DNA from 4 places in the Rhizobium sp. PL01 genome. Region 1 is predicted to be linked to each of the others. Evidence: riboswitches for the same ligand, from Rfam matches in the RefSeq annotation. Region 1 holds a riboswitch; each other region holds the start of a gene.

Region 1 (4,208 bases):
GTGCTGGAGCGGCCGATGTCGCTGGAAATGGCCCGGGCGGCTTAAACGACCGGCCCCGGGAGAGCCGCCGATTGTGGCTCTCCCGCCTCGCCCAGCATGTTTCTCCCACCTGCCGTTAACGCTGGTTTGCGGACTGCGTTGCAGCACCGTCGAATGACGCTATGATGGGAGGAAAGTCAGAGTGCGCGGGATGTTCCTTCGCACCCGGCGCGGTGCCGGTATGCTCAGGCGAGAGAAACACGTGATCTTCCGTTCGATATCCTTTGCGGCGCTGATAGCCCCGCTTCTTCTGGTCATGACGGCCACAGCCGACGCCTCATCGGTGTGCGAACGGCTGAGTGCTGACCTTGCCAGCTTGCCGAAGATCGTCGCCTCCAATGCCAATCTGCGCGACTATACCGGCGCGATCTCCCGCCAGAACCTGGACCTGCGGCAGGCGCGCAGCGATCTCAGACGGATGGGATGCAGTTCAGGCAGCGTCATCATTGTCGGAGGCGAGAACGAAGAAGCCTGCCATAGCCTCGGTGCCGAAATATCGCAGATGGAGATGGATCTCGAAACGCTGAAGGCGCGCCGTCAATCCATGTTGGATGGCAGCAACAGCGACATCAGCCGGCGGCGCGTTCACGCCGCGCTGGCTGCCAATCGCTGCTTTGAGGAACAGGATGAAGTCCTCAACGCCGCCGTGGAAGAACCGGAAACCCACCGGAATATCCTAAACGACCTGCCGCCGATCAACGAAGGCTATGACGACTGGCGCGGCAGCAACGCCGACTTCACCACACCGGATGATGGTTTTGGGCCGAGCGCCGACTATCCCGGTAGCCTGCGGACACTCTGTGTCCGCACCTGTGACGGGGCGTTCTTTCCGATCTCGTCGAATTCATCGCCGGCCGATTTCCAGCGCGATGCCGAAACCTGTCAGAGGCGCTGCCCCGGAACAGAGACGGCGCTCTATTATCACGCGCTCGTAACCGAAGAAACAAATCAGATGGTTTCCGCCGCCACCGGCGAGCCCTATGCCGACCTGCCGTCGGCTTTCGCCTACAAAACCCGCGATCTCAGCCGGCCCGGCCAATGCGGCTGCTCTCCAGCCAGCCGGACAGCCACGCAACAAAGCACGCCGGACGACGGCAAGGGTGTCATCGACCTTCGCACCAGCAAGAAGGCTGACCCGATTGAGGCAAAGAGCACAATTGCCGACCGGCCCTACAATCCGCAGGACACCAAGGTCCGCGTCGTCGGCCCAAGCTTCCTGCCCTCGCAGGAAACCTCGATCGATCTCAGGCATCCTGCCGGTCCGGGATATCAGCAGCAGCAAACCAACTGATCAATCGCCTGCTGATCGATTGCTTGGCCTGACGCCCCAGGTATCCTCAAACACCAGCTCCTCAAGCGGCAAGCGCTGACGCCAGCCTTTGACGGCAAGCTCCGGCTCGGCATACAGCGCATCGACATAACCAAGGCACAGCCAGGCGATGATCTCGATATGATCGGGAATGCCGAGCACGTCCTTGATATCGCGATCATGGAAAATGCTGACCCAGCCGACACCCACCCCCTCGGCGCGTGCGGCCAGCCACAGGTTCTGCACCGCACAGACAGTGGAAAACGCATCCATGCGCGGATTGTGCGTCCGGCCAAGAACCACTTTTCCGGCCCGCGTCGGATCGCAGGTAACACAGATGCTCACCGGCGCCTTGCGGATGCCTTCGAGCTTCAACGACCGGTATTGATCCCGCGCCGCGCCTTCGAACATCAGCGCCGCTTCCTCGTTCGCGCGCTGAAAGGCCTCGAAGACACGAGCGCGCTTTTCCTCGTCCCGGACAACGATGAAATTCCACGGCTGCATGAAGCCAACGGACGGTGCACTATGAGCGGCGGCAAGAAGCCGCCCGAGCACGTCATCGGGCAACGGTGTCGGTAGAAATTGATCGCGCACGTCGCGGCGGGTTTCGATGGCCCGGTAGACGGCAGCGCGCTCGTCTGTTGAAAATGCGTCCGCCTTCACAAGGCGGTCTTGCGGTTCAGTTTGCATCGTTTGATCCCCAACAATGCGAAACCTCCCGCCGTCCGCGCGGGGTTGGTCTATCTCGTCAGGCCGGTCTTCTGACTGCGGATCATCCGGCTTTGCCGCCTTCCCAGATCGGTTTAAGATCCAGTGGCAGAATTCTGAAATAATTCAGAGATTCACAAACACAAAGCCGTCCCCGTTACAGCGCTGGGCACGTCCCGGATTTTCACCGGATTCCCGATTCTCCCGCCTGCGCGGGCACCTGAACGGACCGATATGGCCATAGCGGGCCGCCGATTGCAAGGCGGCCCGCCTGTTGTCCTCACATGGCAGCGACCGGATGCGGAGAACCGTCATAGGCACCCCAGATCGACTGATCGAAGCAGATCACCGAGCCGGTCATCAGTCCGGACTCACCAGACGACAGATAGGCGCAGGCACGTGCCACTTCGGCCGGATCGACCAGACGGCCAAACGGCTGGCTGGCGGCAGCCTTTTCCAGCCAGTCGCTTGCCGCACCATGAAATTCGCGCTGGATGCGATCTTCGCCTTCCGACGCCATCCAACCGATGTTCAAACCGTTGACGCGAATGCGGTTGCGCAGGACGGCATAGGCCGTGTTCTTGGTGAGCGTTTCCAGGGCGCCTTTGGAAGCGCAATAGGCCGCAATGAAGGGCTGCCCCGCCTTGGCCGACATCGACCCGATATTGACGATGGTTCCCTCGATCTTCTCCCGGCGCATCACGTTGATCGCCTCCTGCATCAGGAAGAACGGCGCCCGCACATTGACCGCAAACATCCGGTCAAACAGTTCAGGACTGGTATCGAGGATTGTGCCGCGATCGGTAATCGCCGCCGCATTCACCAGCGCATCCACCCGGCCGAATGCGCTGTCGCAGGCGGAAACCACCTTGCGCGCATCCTCGACTTGTTCAAGATCGGCCTGCACGTAGACGACCTTGGTACCCGTCGCCTTGCCGATCTCGGCGGCCTTGGCCTCGCCCTTGGCGGCGTTGCGGCCACAGATGACGATGCCTGCCGCACCGCGCTCGGCAAACAGCGTGGCGATCGTTGCGCCCAGCCCTTGGGTGCCGCCGGTGACGATCGCGATCTTGCCGTCCAGACGGCCATAGTCATTGCTCATTGCATTTCCTCCGGTTTCAATGTCGCTGATGTCAAAAAACTCCCGCCCGGAATTCGGGCAGGAGTTCGAATTGGGTGATTGTAACGCGTTAGCTGAGTTTCTTCTCCGACTGTGCCGCAAGAGCTGCGGTAAACGCGGCCTCCTCCCAACCACCAGACAGTGCCTCGTGCATCAACTGCGCCTGCGTCTTCGGAGCAAGCCCGCCGACGGGTGGGTCCCTGTCGAGATTGGTCGGGAACGAATAGCCCTCGGCACAGGATGCGATCGCGCAGCCCGCTTCCGCATGGGACAACCGGCCATCCGCAAGCATTGCCTTCAACGCCGGATAGAGCACGGCACTCATGCGCTGCCGATTGACGGTCTCCATTGCCCGGCCAAAAGCCGAGGAAACCTGCAAAAGGTTGGCTACGCGCTTGATACCCTCGGAGCGATTGGTTCCGGCTGCGTGAAAGAGTGCCGGGTTAAAGAACACCAGATCCCCCTTCGACAGGGGCAATTGAATATGATGGCGATCAAAATAATCGCGAAATTCCTGGCGTTTCAGCGCCAGATAGCCCGGAACATAGGTCTGGCTGTAGGGCAGGAACAGGGTCGGTCCGCTTTCTAGCGGCATGTCGCAATGGGCAACCGCCCCTTGCAACGTCAGGACCGGTGACAACCGGTGGACATGCGCTGGAAACTGCTCGATCGCGGACGACGTCTGAAAGCCGAGATGGTAGTCCCGGTGCGCCGATTGTGCCGCTCCGCCCGGATTGACCCGATTGACCTGCGCGGTCATCTGGTAGCTCGGCCCGAGCCAGGCTTCGCTGACCAGCGCGATCAGCGCGTTGCCATAATAGGCAGCAAAATTCTCAGGGTCGCGCAGGCAGTGCTTTTCCAGCGAATTCCAGATGCGGTCGTTGGCGCCAGCCTTGGCAAAATGGTCGCCGCCGCCGGTATTGGTCCGGTGCTGTTCGTTGATGATATCGTCGAAAATCCCGCTCGCCGTGTCGATGACGGCCGTATCCTCAAATGCCCGCTTCAGCACGACGACGCCCGGTCCTGTCGCGA
Region 2 (4,208 bases), on a different contig from region 1:
CTTCCTTGCGGATCTCGATCTTCGAGACGATCGGATGGATCGAGGATGTCGAGTGGTTGATATAGGAGATCGATCCGGTCGGCGGCACGGCCTGAAGGTTCTGATTATAAAGGCCCGTTGTCATGACCGCCTCTTTCAGTGCCTTCCAGTCTTCCTGCGTTGGAATATCGATACCGGCCGTTGCGAACAGTTCCCTGACACGTTCGGTCGCGGGCATCCATTCAGCTTGCGTATACTTGTCGAAATAGTCGCCAGAGGCATATTTCGAGTTCTCAAAGCCCTTGAAGCTTACTCCACGCTCGACCGCGATCCGGTTTGATGCGCGCACGGCATGGTAGGTCACTGTGTAAAAATAGATATTGGTGAAATCGACGCCTTCTTCCGAGCCGTAGTAGATGCGCTCGCGGGCGAGATAGCCGTGCAGATTCATCTGACCGAGACCGATGGCATGGCTATCGTCATTACCCTTCTCGATCGACGGGACCGAGGAGATATGGCTCATGTCGGAAACGGCAGTCAGCGCCCGGATCGAGGTTTCGATGGTCTTGCCGAAATCGGGGCTATCCATTGCGGCCGCAATGTTCAGCGAGCCGAGATTGCAGGAAATGTCCTTGCCCATGTGCTTGTAGGACAGGTCATCGTTATATTCGCTGGCTTCGCTGACCTGCAGGATTTCCGAGCAGAGGTTGCTCATCGTGATGCGTCCGGCGATCGGGTTGGCCCGGTTCACCGTGTCTTCGAACATGATGTAGGGATAGCCGCTCTCGAACTGGATTTCGGCAAGAACCTGGAAGAACTCGCGCGCCTTGATCTTCTTCTTGGTGATCCGGGCATCATCCGCCATCTCGCGGTACTTTTCCGTTACCGAGATTTCTGTGAACGGCACGCCGTAGACGCGCTCCACGTCGTAAGGCGAGAACAGGTACATGTCCTCGTTGTTCTTCGCCAGTTCGAAGGTGATATCGGGAACGACGACGCCGAGCGACAGCGTCTTGATGCGGATCTTCTCGTCAGCATTTTCGCGATTGGTATCGAGGAAGCGCATGATATCGGGATGGTGGGCGTTGAGATAGACGGCCCCTGCCCCCTGGCGCGCGCCAAGCTGGTTGGCATAGGAGAAACTGTCTTCCAGCAGCTTCATCACCGGAATGATCCCGGACGACTGGTTTTCGATCTGCTTGATCGGTGCACCGGCCTCGCGGATGTTGGTGAGCGACAGGGCAACGCCGCCGCCGCGCTTCGACAGCTGCAGCGCCGAATTGATGCCGCGGGCGATACTCTCCATATTGTCTTCGACACGCAGCAGGAAGCAGGAAACCAGCTCGCCGCGCTGTTTCTTGCCAGCATTGAGGAAGGTCGGCGTTGCCGGCTGGAAGCGGCCGGAAATGATCTCGTCGACCATGTCGCGGGCAGTCGCTTCGTTGCCCTGCGCCAGCGCCAGCGCCACCATGCAGATGCGGTCTTCGTAGCGCTCGAGATAGCGCTTCCCGTCAAAGGTCTTCAGCGTGTAGCTGGTGTAATATTTGAACGCCCCGAGGAAGGTCGGGAAGCGGAACTTCTTGTCATAGGCATGATCGAACAGATCGCGCACGAAGTTGAACGAATACTGGTCGAGAACTTCGCGCTCGTAATACCCTTCGGTCACCAGGTAATCGAGCTTCTCTCGCAGGTTATGGAAGAACACGGTGTTCTGGTTGACGTGCTGGAGGAAATACTGCTTGGCGGCCAGCCGGTCCTTGTCCAGCTGGATCTTCCCCTCGTCGTCATAGAGGTTCAGCATCGCGTTCAGCGCATGATAGTCAATCGCGGTTTCCGTCGCCTTCAAAGGGCGTTCGAGCGTTGAGACGTCCAAAATCGTTCCAATCCATGTCTGACATTGGCGACGTCCTCGTCCGTACCCAGAAGCTCGAACCTGTAGAGGTACGGCACCCGGCATTTATCCGAGATGACATTGCCCGCGAGACCGAATGTCTCGCCGAAATTGCTGTTGCCGGCGGCGATTACGCCCCGGATGAGGGATCGGTTGTCCGCATTGTTGAGAAAGCGGATCACCTGCTTGGGAACCGCGCCCTTGCCGTCATCGCCGCAATAGGTCGGCAGGATGAGAACAAAAGGCTCGCGCACGTCGGGCGTTTCCCCGCCACTGCTGACGGGAATGCGGGTCGATTTCAGACCGAGCTTGGCGACAAAGCGATGGGTATTTTCCGAAAGACTGGAATAATAGACGATCAGGCCCATCGCTTTTCAATCCGTGCTCAGGCCATGCTCAGGAAAGCGCGCTGATCTTGTCCGGACGGAATCCGGCCCAATGGTCCTGCCCGGCAATGACGACCGGAACCTGCTGGTATCCGAGGCCGATGACCTTTGCGAAGGCGTCCTCGTCCTTGGAAATGTCGATGATCTGATAGTCGATGCCTTCGCGATCGAGCGCGCGATAGGTCGCGGTGCACTGGACGCAGGAAGGCTTGCTGTAGACGGTAATGTTCATGACGTTCCTCGTGGTCTGTGATGTTGCTGGCGCACGAAAGGTTCCGAGCCGCTGCACGCGGATCCGATCGTCAGGTCTTGTATTGCGATGCTTGCGAGAGGTTAGGCTTGCGCCGCCGATCGCGATCCCACGTCTTGAGGTCTGCGAATTCGATTGACTGACATGCTTTCACCCGAAGCCTGTTTGGCGGACATCGGAAGAACGCAACACAAAGCGGAGTCATTCCGCTGCACATCACGCGACCTTCCGGGCACCCCGCCCGTGGACGTTTTGTTTAAGGCAGGTCTCCTGGCTTGCGGGTCGTGGCGTCCATTCCGTCTTCCCGAAGACTGATGCTTCAGTGACTTGAAATGAAACAGACGCTCGCCGCTTACAGTTGCGGGGGCAGCTCCGGTTTTGTCCGGCCAGAATGGCCAAGCGCACCGTATTCCCTCTTAGCCTCCAAACCTTGCAATTCAGAGGAACCTTGAACACTAGATATAGTATACGATGTGAAAATTACGTCAATGTGTAGATGCCGGAAACCCGCTCCGTGGCGGATAATTTTTGCGGCGTTGTGGATAATGGGGAGTTAATACCGGGGACGGCAATCGGCTGTGGATAAACGGGGCCATCGCCGGGGACAGCCGTTCTGGTTTCCGCTATGAGCCACGCGCCTCGGTCACTGGCCGGCCGTCCGGGCCGACCGATACCATGACGAACTCGCCGCGCGCCGTCAGTTTCCGGCTGCCGTCGAGCAATGTCTACGCCCAAAGCTCAACCGCGACAGTGATCGAACGCCTGCCGGTCTGGACGATCCCGGCGACCATGTCGATGATAGAGCCGACGGGGACCGGATGCTTGAAATCCACCCGCCGCGACGAGGCAAGCACGGTGATCATGCGGCTGTGCCGGGACGCTACGACAAAGGCAGCCTTGGTCATTGCCGCCAGGGCGTCTCCCCCGAACATCTTGCCGAAGCTGTTGGCCTGATCGGCAAAGACGATATCCGTCATTCTGAGTTCGGTGCCGGCTGGCTCCGACACCTCTGCTGCAATCGCTGGCACGTGCCAATCCGGCTTGTCGCCGTCCGGCATCGCCACCATGGCAAACGATCCGCGCGTACACAGGTGCCGCTCGCCGCCGATCAGGTCCTCGGTGATCATCTCCACCTCAACGGTCAAGGATCGCCGCCCGGCCCGAACCGGCCGCGCCACCAGTTCGACCAGCTGCCCGATGCGGGCAGGCGCGCGAAAATCGACGTGGTCGCAGGAGGCCGTCACGAAAGGGACACGTCCATGGCGCGTGGCCGCGATGAAGGCGATCCGGTCCATCAGAGCAAATCCGGCGCCGCCGAACAATGTGCCGTCATGATTGGTGTCACCGGGGAAAACCAGATCGATGAGCCGGGTCTGCGCCGGGGAATCCCCCGGCGCAGTGTGTTGCTTTGCAATCGGCGTCATGAGTTGACTGCACGGCGGCGTTCAAGACCGGTACGCAGCTCCACGGCTGCGGCAACCATGTTGACGAGTGCCGGCTTGACCTCTTCCCATTTGCGCGTTTTCAGGCCGCAATCCGGATTGACCCAGATCTGTCCTGCAACCAGCCCTTCGCTTGCCTTATCGAGGAGTTCGACCATCTCCGCGACGCTCGGCACACGTGGCGAATGGATATCGTAGACGCCCGGTCCGATCTCGTTCGGATAACCACGCCCGGTAAACGCCGTCAGCAGCTCCATCTT
Region 3 (4,208 bases), on a different contig from region 1:
CAGCGATGCGGGGCACATGCGCGCCTTGCCTTATCCAGTTTTGGCGGTCTTTCAACGCTGCTTTCAATATTGCGGAATCGAGATCGTCCAGCCGGCCGAGATTACCCGCAACCTTGATGAACTCGCCCGGCAGAATCAGTCCGCGCTTCGGATGGCGCCAGCGCGCCAGAGCCTCCATCCCGACAACACGCCGGGTGCGGGCATCGATCTGCGCCTGATAGTAGGGAATGAATTCACCCTTCTCCAGTCCATGAGCGAATTGCCTGCCGACCCGTTGCTCGTTGTTGAGTTGCGCCTTCAATTGCGCCGAATACACCTCAACCCGCCCCCGGCCGAGTTTCTTGGCGCGGTGAAGGGCAATATCGGACTCGGCCAGAAGCCCGGCGATATGGCGGCCGCTGGCAGCGGCGACCCCGATCGACCCGCCAGTACGCAACTCCTCGTCATTGTGCCAAACCGATTGTTTCAATTGCTGCGTCAACCGCTCTGCCCGGCTTTTGAGATCATCCAGCGACGTAAAATTTGCAATCAGAACCGCGAATTCATCTCCGCTGACCCGCGCAATGAACGAGTTCTTCGGCACGCCTGCTTCAATCCGCTTGGCGCAGGATTTCAAGACATCGTCTCCGGCCGAATGGCCGGCGGTATCGTTGATCTGCTTGAACCGGTCGAGACCGATGTGCAGGATTGCCAGCTTTTCCAGTCCGGTATCGCTGGCAAGCTCGCCCAATCGCCGGTCGAAAAACCGGCGATTGGGAAGCCCTGTCAGGTAATCGTGCTCGGCCGCATATTCGATCCGCCCGGTGCTCGCTTCAAGAGCAACCGCGCGCGCTTCGGCAATCGCCTTCTGCCGCCGCAATTCGCGATTGAGCAATACATCGGCAGTGACATCCCATTCGGCCCCGATGAGGGTGATATTGTCGTTTTCCTCGAAACAATAGGCGCGAGACCGAAGGTAGCGGATTTCACCGTTGGGCAGAACGATCCGGTATTCCGAGGAATAGACATCCTTGGCTGCGATCGCCTTGTCGAAATCGGCCTGGGCCTGGGCAAAATCATCGGGATGGATCGCGTTCATCCATACCTCCGCCTTGACGCGCTTTTGCGTCTTTCCGGTTCCGTAGAGCCGGTGCATCTGCAGATCCCAGACGACTTCGTCTTTCTGCGTATCGTGCTCCCACACACCGATCTGAGAAGCGTCAAGCGCAATTCCCAAGCGGCGAAGAATATTCTGGAATTCCTGTTCGGACCTCGCCGCTTTCATGGTTTTCTCTATGAAGGATTCTTCGCGTTTCAGCGCCGCCGCATTCTACACCAAGGTTCCTAAAGAACTATTGTTCCATTGGAAGAGAAGAGCATTTTTCAAAACAATCAACCATTAAGTGTTGCTTCAAATAAACCATCTGCAACTTAGGCGCTTTTAACGACATCTTGCATATCGAATTTCGACGGGGAACGCAAAAATCGAAGGCGGCAATGCGCTACTGGAGGTCGCAGCGTTGAATTGACATGACCGGGGCAGCGGCATAATCATCATTGCATCAATTGGTTCTCTGGGAGCGAGGTGCTTTCGGGGAGTAAATGGGAACGTGACGGATGGACCCATTCTGGGCATCTTTATCACGGCCGACCCCGCGACTGTAGAGCGGTCAGAGTTTGTCATGCCGGTACGTTCATCCGGTAGAAGCCACTGCGGCGACGGGCCTTGTGCCCCTGCCCCGGGAAGGTGAGGCAGGCTCCTTGGCGCGAAAGCGCCTGACGCCGCGAGCCAGGAAACCTGCCGGTTGATGAAGGGCATGGTGCCCAATTGGGTGGGATATTTCCCACGCGCCATCACGGAGGTTGTCATGGCTACGACTACAGTTTCAAGCGTTCCGCTTTCTCTCAACGACCGCATCACGACCGCTATTCTCGCCCTGTTGATCGGCGGCTTCCTGGTTTTCGGTGCCGGCCTTGCCAATTCCGCCGTGCTGCATGACACCGCACACGACGTTCGCCATTCCTACGGCTTCCCCTGCCATTGATGTAGGCTGTGGAAGGCCCTGCGCTTTCCGCACGACATCGACAACAAGGATCGCGGATTTCATCGGGAAATCACGCGGCGATGAAGTGCGCCCCTGCTTCGGCATTGGGCGATTTTTTCGCATGGGAATTGAAACACAACAAGCGTTGGGCACCAACGATAGATCTGCTCCGCTTGAACTTGGGGGTATCAAATGATTGTCAAAACACTTCTGGCCGCATTGGTGGCTGGATTGATTGCGGGCGTCTTCATGACGGCGGCGCAGGAATTGCGCGTGGTCCCGCTCATCCTTCATGCCGAGGAATATGAAGTCAAGGAACCAGCAGCCGAACCGCCGGCTGGCACAGAAAGCCAGCAGCACTCCTCGCTCGACCGGTCGTCGGTGATCGGCGATATGCTGTCGGCACTCTCACCGATCACGCCCGCTTACGCACATGAGGGGGAGCACGAAGATGAGGGCGGCATCATGTTCGGCATGAGCCGCTTTTCTGGGACGCTGCTCGCCAATCTCGTGGCCGGCGCAGGCTTTGGTCTGCTGCTCGCGGGTGCCAGCCTTGCCTTCAACTATCCGATTACGTTGCGCAACGGTGCTCTCTGGGGGGCCTGCGGCTGGTTGACGGTTCACCTTCTGCCCGCCATCGGCCTGCCGCCGGAGTTGCCGGGCTTCCCCGCCGCCGATCTTCATGACCGGCAGATCTGGTGGATCGCGACCATCGCTCTCTCTGTCGCCGGCCTTTATCTCATCGTCTTGCGCGGTGAAATCCTTGCGAAGATCATCGGTCTTGTCCTGATCGCAGCACCTCATGTCTACGGCGCGCCGCAGCCGTCTGACATTTCGAGCCCGGTTCCGGCTGTTCTCGGTGCAGAGTTCGCGGTCGCCGCCTTGGCAACGACATTGGCATTCTGGATCGTGCTCGGTGTGATCTCGGGATACCTGAACGACCGGTTTCTGAAATCGGCTTGAGCCCTATCTCTACCGCGCAGGCACTGCTTGCGCGGTAGCGGCGATCAGAAGCCGCCGGTGCGCTCGACATGGGCACGCAGGCGGCTTTTTTGCGTCTCCTCGTCGAGAAGCACGCAGACATCGCAGAAATCCCCACCCTCTGTTCGATAGTTGAGACAGCAGCCGCTTCGCAGCCGGAAGATACGCTCGACCGCAACGCCAGCGCAAACGGCGTCGAGCCTAGTGTATCGCACAACGTCGGACGAGAGTGGCGAGCCCGTCCGGTTGATGATGGCAAGGGCTGCAGTCATTGCGCATTCCTCTTCGCCCAAGGCCGCGCCGACCTCCAGAAAAGCGCCGGCAATGCCATCAGCAGCCAGCCGCCACTGTGCGACCGGGGATAGGCCGGTCCGGCCCTGCAGCGCCTCGATCACCGGAATGAAGCTTTCGACGAACATATCGTGAAAAAGCACCGCCCAGTGGTCAATGCGGGTAAAGCCTGCGAAGCGAAAATGAAAGCGGCAGACACCCGACGGGCAAATTTCCACCGGTGGAACGCGGTCATGCGGAACGATAGGTTCAAACCGGAACGTCAGCCGATCCGGGCGCAGGTCAGCAACCAGCCCTGTCCGCAAATAAATTGCTGCAGCCGCTATGCTTAGATGGTGGCTGTAGAAGGAAATGAGATGGGCGCCTTTGACGCGGTCATCCATCCCGGTGGCAAAGCGGTTCTGATAGTCAAGCAGGCACTCGACCATATCGCCATCACCGTGCCATGCCTCGGTGACCTGCAGAAAACCACCACCTTCCCGTTCCCGAGACACAGCGACCTGCGGAAAATGCTCCGCCTGCCAGGCGATGGCGGCATCTGCCTGTCTTCCATCATCCTCTTTAAAACTGCCTGAATCTCGGTTCTCGTCCACAGGGGCCGCCCGTTATCTCCTGGCAGCCCGTGTACCTTAAAGCCAGCCGCCGGAAAAGCCTGCCCGTCTAAGGCCACGCCGGATAACCGGCGTTTCACGCAGCAGGTTCCAGTAAATGCCACTGCGATGGTTTTCGATCATCATCACCAGCAGCCCTTGGTCGAGACCAACGCTGCGGTTGTTAAGCCACCCCTCCGCCGTCTTGCCGGGAACGCTTGGATTGAAACTGCCCAGAAAGCGTCCTGCGTCGATAACATCGGGATAGCTCGACAGCATATGCCGTGTCGCCGACATCGCAGCCTGAGGCTCGAATGGCAGG
Region 4 (4,208 bases), on a different contig from region 1:
GGCAGTCCCTTGTCATAAAACCGGATGCCCGGAATGAACAGCACCAGTGTTGTCAGCGCGAACTGGATGTACCAGCTCCACTGCATGCCGATCGTCGATTCGATCAGGCCATGTACGCCCGGGATCAGATGCGATCCCATCTCGATCAGAAAGATCGGCGCCGTCAGCACCGCTGCGATGGTAAAGTCACGGGTCAGTTCACGCCGCTCTGCGTCCTTCTTTTCTGCGCGCTCGGCGTTCTCGCCCTCGCCGCCATAGCCGGCGGCCGTGCCGATGACCTTTGCGTCGTAACCGGCATCTTCAATCGCGGCAATCAGGGCCGCCGCATCGGCGGTTCCGCGGATCGTGGCCCGCTCTGTCGCCAGATTGACGATTGCCTCCGTCACGCCGGGGATTGCCTTCAGCGCGCGCTCGACGCGGCCAACGCAGGATGCGCAGGTCATGCCCTCGATCGATAGCTCCGTGGGACCTGCCGCACCGGCAGATTTAACCGGCACGGAATAACCGGCGTTTTCGACAGCCTCGACAAGCTTTGCACGGGGAACTGCCGACGTGGTCGTGATGCTCGCGCGTTCCGTCGCCAGGTTGACCGATACGGTCTCAACGCCGGGGACGGCTTTCAATGCTCGTTCTATACGACCGACGCAGGACGCGCAGGTCATGCCCTCGATGGGTAGCGATAGCGTTGAAAACAAGTCTGTTGATCGAACGGGGGCATTCATAGCCGCCTCCTTTTCTCGTTCCGAAATTCAGGTTCGGATAGAAGATGGGGCTTCCAACCATGGGAAGGTCAATAGCAAACTTTCCCGTTAAACGCCACTTGACCTTCCCATGGTTGGAAGCCCCATCTTCCACGTCATCAGTCCCAAACAAGGAGAATGTCAATGGACCTCAAAATCGAAAATATGACCTGCGGCGGCTGCGCCAGATCCGTCACCAAGGCGATCCAGTCCATCGACCCCAATGCCGGGATCGAGACCAATCCCGCCGCACGCACTGTCAAGGTCGAAACAACAGCAACCTCAGCAGCCCTTCAAAAGGCTCTCGAAGAAGCCGGCTATCCGGCAACAACGAACTGAGCGAAGGCGGCATCAAGAACAAAGATACGCCGCTCTTTATCGCGTGCGCGGGCGTTTTCGCGCCCGCGGGGGCGTCGGTTGAGCACCGGCGTCCCAATTCTCCGATAGCTGATAACGGCCAATGGCGTCTTGATAGGCTCATGAAATCACCCCTCACCTACCATTAAGAGGCGCGATTGAGACATCGGTTTGCCGTCGTGGGAGCATCACTCGGGCATGCGGGAAAAACTTTGCTGACAACCTCCAGTTTACGTTGACGCGGCCCAAAACTCGGTGCTAATTCGCCACCGACGGTTCCCCGAGTGATGACTCTGAGGGGATTAATAGGGAACACGGTGAGGACGACCCAAGAGGGACCGAAACCGTGGCTGCCCCCGCAACTGTAAGCGGATTGCCTATCATCCTTGTGACGCCGGAAGGTGTCATGCCACTGGAAGAAATTCCGGGAAGGCAGATGAGAGCAGACATCCGTGAGCCAGGAGACCTGCCGTCATAAGATCGATCCAACGTCACGGGCGGGGATGCCCTGTACAGGAGATAGTGATGACGGTTTCCAACCGAACCTGCAGCGCGTTCACGCGCATTCTCCCGGATTTCCCATCCCGCTGCATCTGTCTCATTTCGGGCTGAAAGGCTTTGGCGACCGATTGCATCGCGCGCGGTGCTGCAGGTCGCAATGTCCCATGCCCTCACCGAATCCGCCTTGAAGCGTAAGTCATCCGGAGGACCATATGTTCGTACTCAAATCGATTGCCATGCTGGCCAGCGCCGCTGTCTTTGTTTCGCTCGCAGCGACCCAGGCTTTCGCGGAAAAGACCGCGTATCCGCTGACGCTCGACAATTGCGGCCGCAAGATCACCATCAACAAGGCGCCAGAGCGGGCAGTCTCGATCGGTCAGAGCACCACCGAAATTCTCTATCTGCTCGGCGTTCACGAGAAGGTCGTCGGCACCGCGCTTTGGATCGGCCCGGTCCTCAAGCAATATGAGGAGATCAATTCCAAGATCGAGCGGCTCGCCGACAACGATCCGAGCTTCGAGAGTGTCATCGGTAAAAAGCCTGATCTGGTTACGGCCCAATTCCAGTGGATGATTGGACCTGAAGGGGTCGTCGGAAAGCCTGAACAGTTCGAAGAGCTTGGCATTCCGGCTTATATTTCTCCGTCGGATTGCAACGGAAAGGACAATTCTGCCGGCGATGACGGTGTCCGGCTGAAACCCTTCGACATGGACCTAATCTATCGCGAAATCGCAGAACTCGCCAAAATCTATGACGTCCAGGATCAGGGTGCGAAGGTGATCGCCGATCTGAAGGCGCGCGAAAACGCTGCCCGCAAGAAGATTTCTGCCGCCAACGACAAGCTTTCGGCCGTATTCTGGTTCTCGAGCGCCGAAACGGACATTGATCCCTATGTCGCAGGCAAGTACGGCGCGCCGGGCTATATCCTGCGCACGCTCGGCGTCAAGAACGTCATCGAGAGCGATGAGGAATGGCCGACGGTCGGCTGGGAAACCATCGCGAAATCCAATCCGACGTTCATCATCGCCGGAAAGCTGACACGTCGCCGCTTCCCCGCCGATGACATCGCCGTCAAGCTTGAGTTCCTGAAGACAGACCCTGTCGCCAGCCTCATGGCCGCCGTCAAGGATGGTCGTGTCGTCGAGATGGACGCACAGTCGATGAACCCGACGATCCGTACGATCGAAGGCATCGAAGTCCTGGCCGATGCGATCGCGGCATCCGGGCTCAACAGGTGATCGCGATCATTTCATCGCTGTCGAAGACAGGCGCCATTTTGCTGGCGCTTGTCATTCTGCTCGCTGCGCTCTGGCTGGGCGCGGCCATCGGCGAGACCGCAATTCCGATGGAGATTGTTGCCAAGACGGCCGCAAACCGCCTGTGGAACGCAGGATACCCGCTTGATCCCATCGACCAGGGTATCGTCTGGAACTACCGGATGAGCCGTGCCGTGGTTGCTGCGTGTTGCGGTTCGGCACTCGCGGTGTCCGGCGTAGTTTTGCAGGCGCTGCTGAGGAATCCGCTCGCCGACCCCTATATTCTAGGCATTTCCGCCGGCGCTTCGACAGGCGCGGTCGGCGTTGCCATTCTCGGATTTGGGGCGGGCTTCCTGACCATGCCTGCGGGGGCATTCTTCGGCGCGCTTGTCGCCTTCGGTCTTGTCAGCCTGTTAGCCTTGCGAGCAGGGCGCGGCACCAGCGCCATCATTCTTGCCGGTGTGGCCGGCTCCCAGCTTTTCAATGCATTGACGTCCTTCATCGTGACCAAGGCAGCCAATGCGGAACAGGCTCGCGGCATCATGTTCTGGCTGCTCGGCAATCTCTCAGGCGTCAGATGGACTGATGTCTGGCTCGCTTTCCCCTGCGTGGTCGTTGGGATCGCTGTCTGCCTTTGGCAGGCGCGTGCACTGGATGCCTTCACCTTCGGCTCGGAATCGGCCGCCTCGCTCGGTATCAATGTCCGCCGCGTCTATGCAGTGCTGATCGGCATTTCGGCGCTGATGACGGCGGTGATGGTGAGCATTGTCGGCTCGATCGGCTTCATGGGTCTCGTCATTCCGCATGCGGCCCGCATGGTCGTCGGTGTGAGACATGGATTGCTGATCCCGGCTTCCGCCCTGATCGGCGCTGTGTTCATGATCGCGGCGGACATCATCTCCCGCGTCATCATTCCCGGCCAGGTCCTGCCAATCGGCGTCATTACCGCGCTGGTGGGTGCGCCGGCCTTTGCTCTTATCCTCGGTCGCAGGCGGGTCTCAGCATGAAACTCTCGGCGCATAATGTTTCCTGGTCTGCCGGGGGCGTCACCATCCTTCAGGATGTCTCGCTCGATGTCGCGCCGGGCGAGTTTCTGGGCATCGTCGGCCCCAATGGCTCGGGAAAAACCAGTCTGATGTCGCTACTCTCCGGCATCCGAAAACCGCGCTCCGGCGAAGTCCTGCTCGACGGACAACGGCTCCAGACCCTCGGTCGTCGCGAAATCGCCCAGAGGATCGCGCTTGTGGAACAGCAGGCCGAGACCGCCGAGCGGATCACGGCGCGCCAAGCCGTGGAACTTGGCCGTACGCCGCATCTCGGGCCCCTGTCCGCATGGTCGGGCAAAGACGATGCC

The links. Region 1 has a riboswitch for cobalamin ahead of bluB (5,6-dimethylbenzimidazole synthase). Riboswitches for the same ligand answer to the same signal wherever they lie in the genome.
Region 2: it holds a riboswitch for cobalamin, as region 1 does, so the genes downstream of both, nrdH (glutaredoxin-like protein NrdH) here and bluB (5,6-dimethylbenzimidazole synthase) in region 1, are expected to answer to the same signal.
Region 3: it holds a riboswitch for cobalamin, as region 1 does, so the genes downstream of both, R6X40_RS02830 (CbtB domain-containing protein) here and bluB (5,6-dimethylbenzimidazole synthase) in region 1, are expected to answer to the same signal.
Region 4: it holds a riboswitch for cobalamin, as region 1 does, so the genes downstream of both, R6X40_RS18625 (ABC transporter substrate-binding protein) here and bluB (5,6-dimethylbenzimidazole synthase) in region 1, are expected to answer to the same signal.

What each region holds. Positions count from the first base shown of each region.
Region 1 is NZ_JAWQUM010000002.1:112,421-116,628, reverse strand. It holds gene R6X40_RS04940 (acyl-homoserine-lactone synthase) at 1-45, shown strand, start outside; gene R6X40_RS04935 (DUF2865 domain-containing protein) at 221-1,330, shown strand; gene bluB (5,6-dimethylbenzimidazole synthase) at 1,331-2,038, opposite strand; cobalamin riboswitch at 2,082-2,295, opposite strand; gene R6X40_RS04925 (SDR family oxidoreductase) at 2,337-3,158, opposite strand; gene R6X40_RS04920 (phytanoyl-CoA dioxygenase family protein) at 3,247-4,208, opposite strand, start outside.
Region 2 is NZ_JAWQUM010000008.1:124,041-128,248, forward strand. It holds gene nrdE (class 1b ribonucleoside-diphosphate reductase subunit alpha) at 1-1,852, opposite strand, end outside; gene nrdI (class Ib ribonucleoside-diphosphate reductase assembly flavoprotein NrdI) at 1,822-2,238, opposite strand; gene nrdH (glutaredoxin-like protein NrdH) at 2,267-2,488, opposite strand; cobalamin riboswitch at 2,749-2,972, opposite strand; gene R6X40_RS19245 (acyl-CoA thioesterase) at 3,232-3,930, opposite strand; gene metE (5-methyltetrahydropteroyltriglutamate--homocysteine S-methyltransferase) at 3,927-4,208, opposite strand, start outside.
Region 3 is NZ_JAWQUM010000001.1:605,314-609,521, reverse strand. It holds gene R6X40_RS02835 (EAL domain-containing protein) at 1-1,264, opposite strand, end outside; cobalamin riboswitch at 1,530-1,800, shown strand; gene R6X40_RS02830 (CbtB domain-containing protein) at 1,848-2,024, shown strand; gene R6X40_RS02825 (CbtA family protein) at 2,217-2,987, shown strand; gene R6X40_RS02820 ((2Fe-2S)-binding protein) at 3,032-3,889, opposite strand; gene R6X40_RS02815 (glucoamylase family protein) at 3,926-4,208, opposite strand, start outside.
Region 4 is NZ_JAWQUM010000007.1:328,757-332,964, reverse strand. It holds gene R6X40_RS18635 (heavy metal translocating P-type ATPase) at 1-722, opposite strand, end outside; gene R6X40_RS18630 (heavy-metal-associated domain-containing protein) at 885-1,079, shown strand; cobalamin riboswitch at 1,354-1,586, shown strand; gene R6X40_RS18625 (ABC transporter substrate-binding protein) at 1,835-2,836, shown strand; gene R6X40_RS18620 (iron ABC transporter permease) at 2,833-3,861, shown strand; gene R6X40_RS18615 (ABC transporter ATP-binding protein) at 3,858-4,208, shown strand, end outside.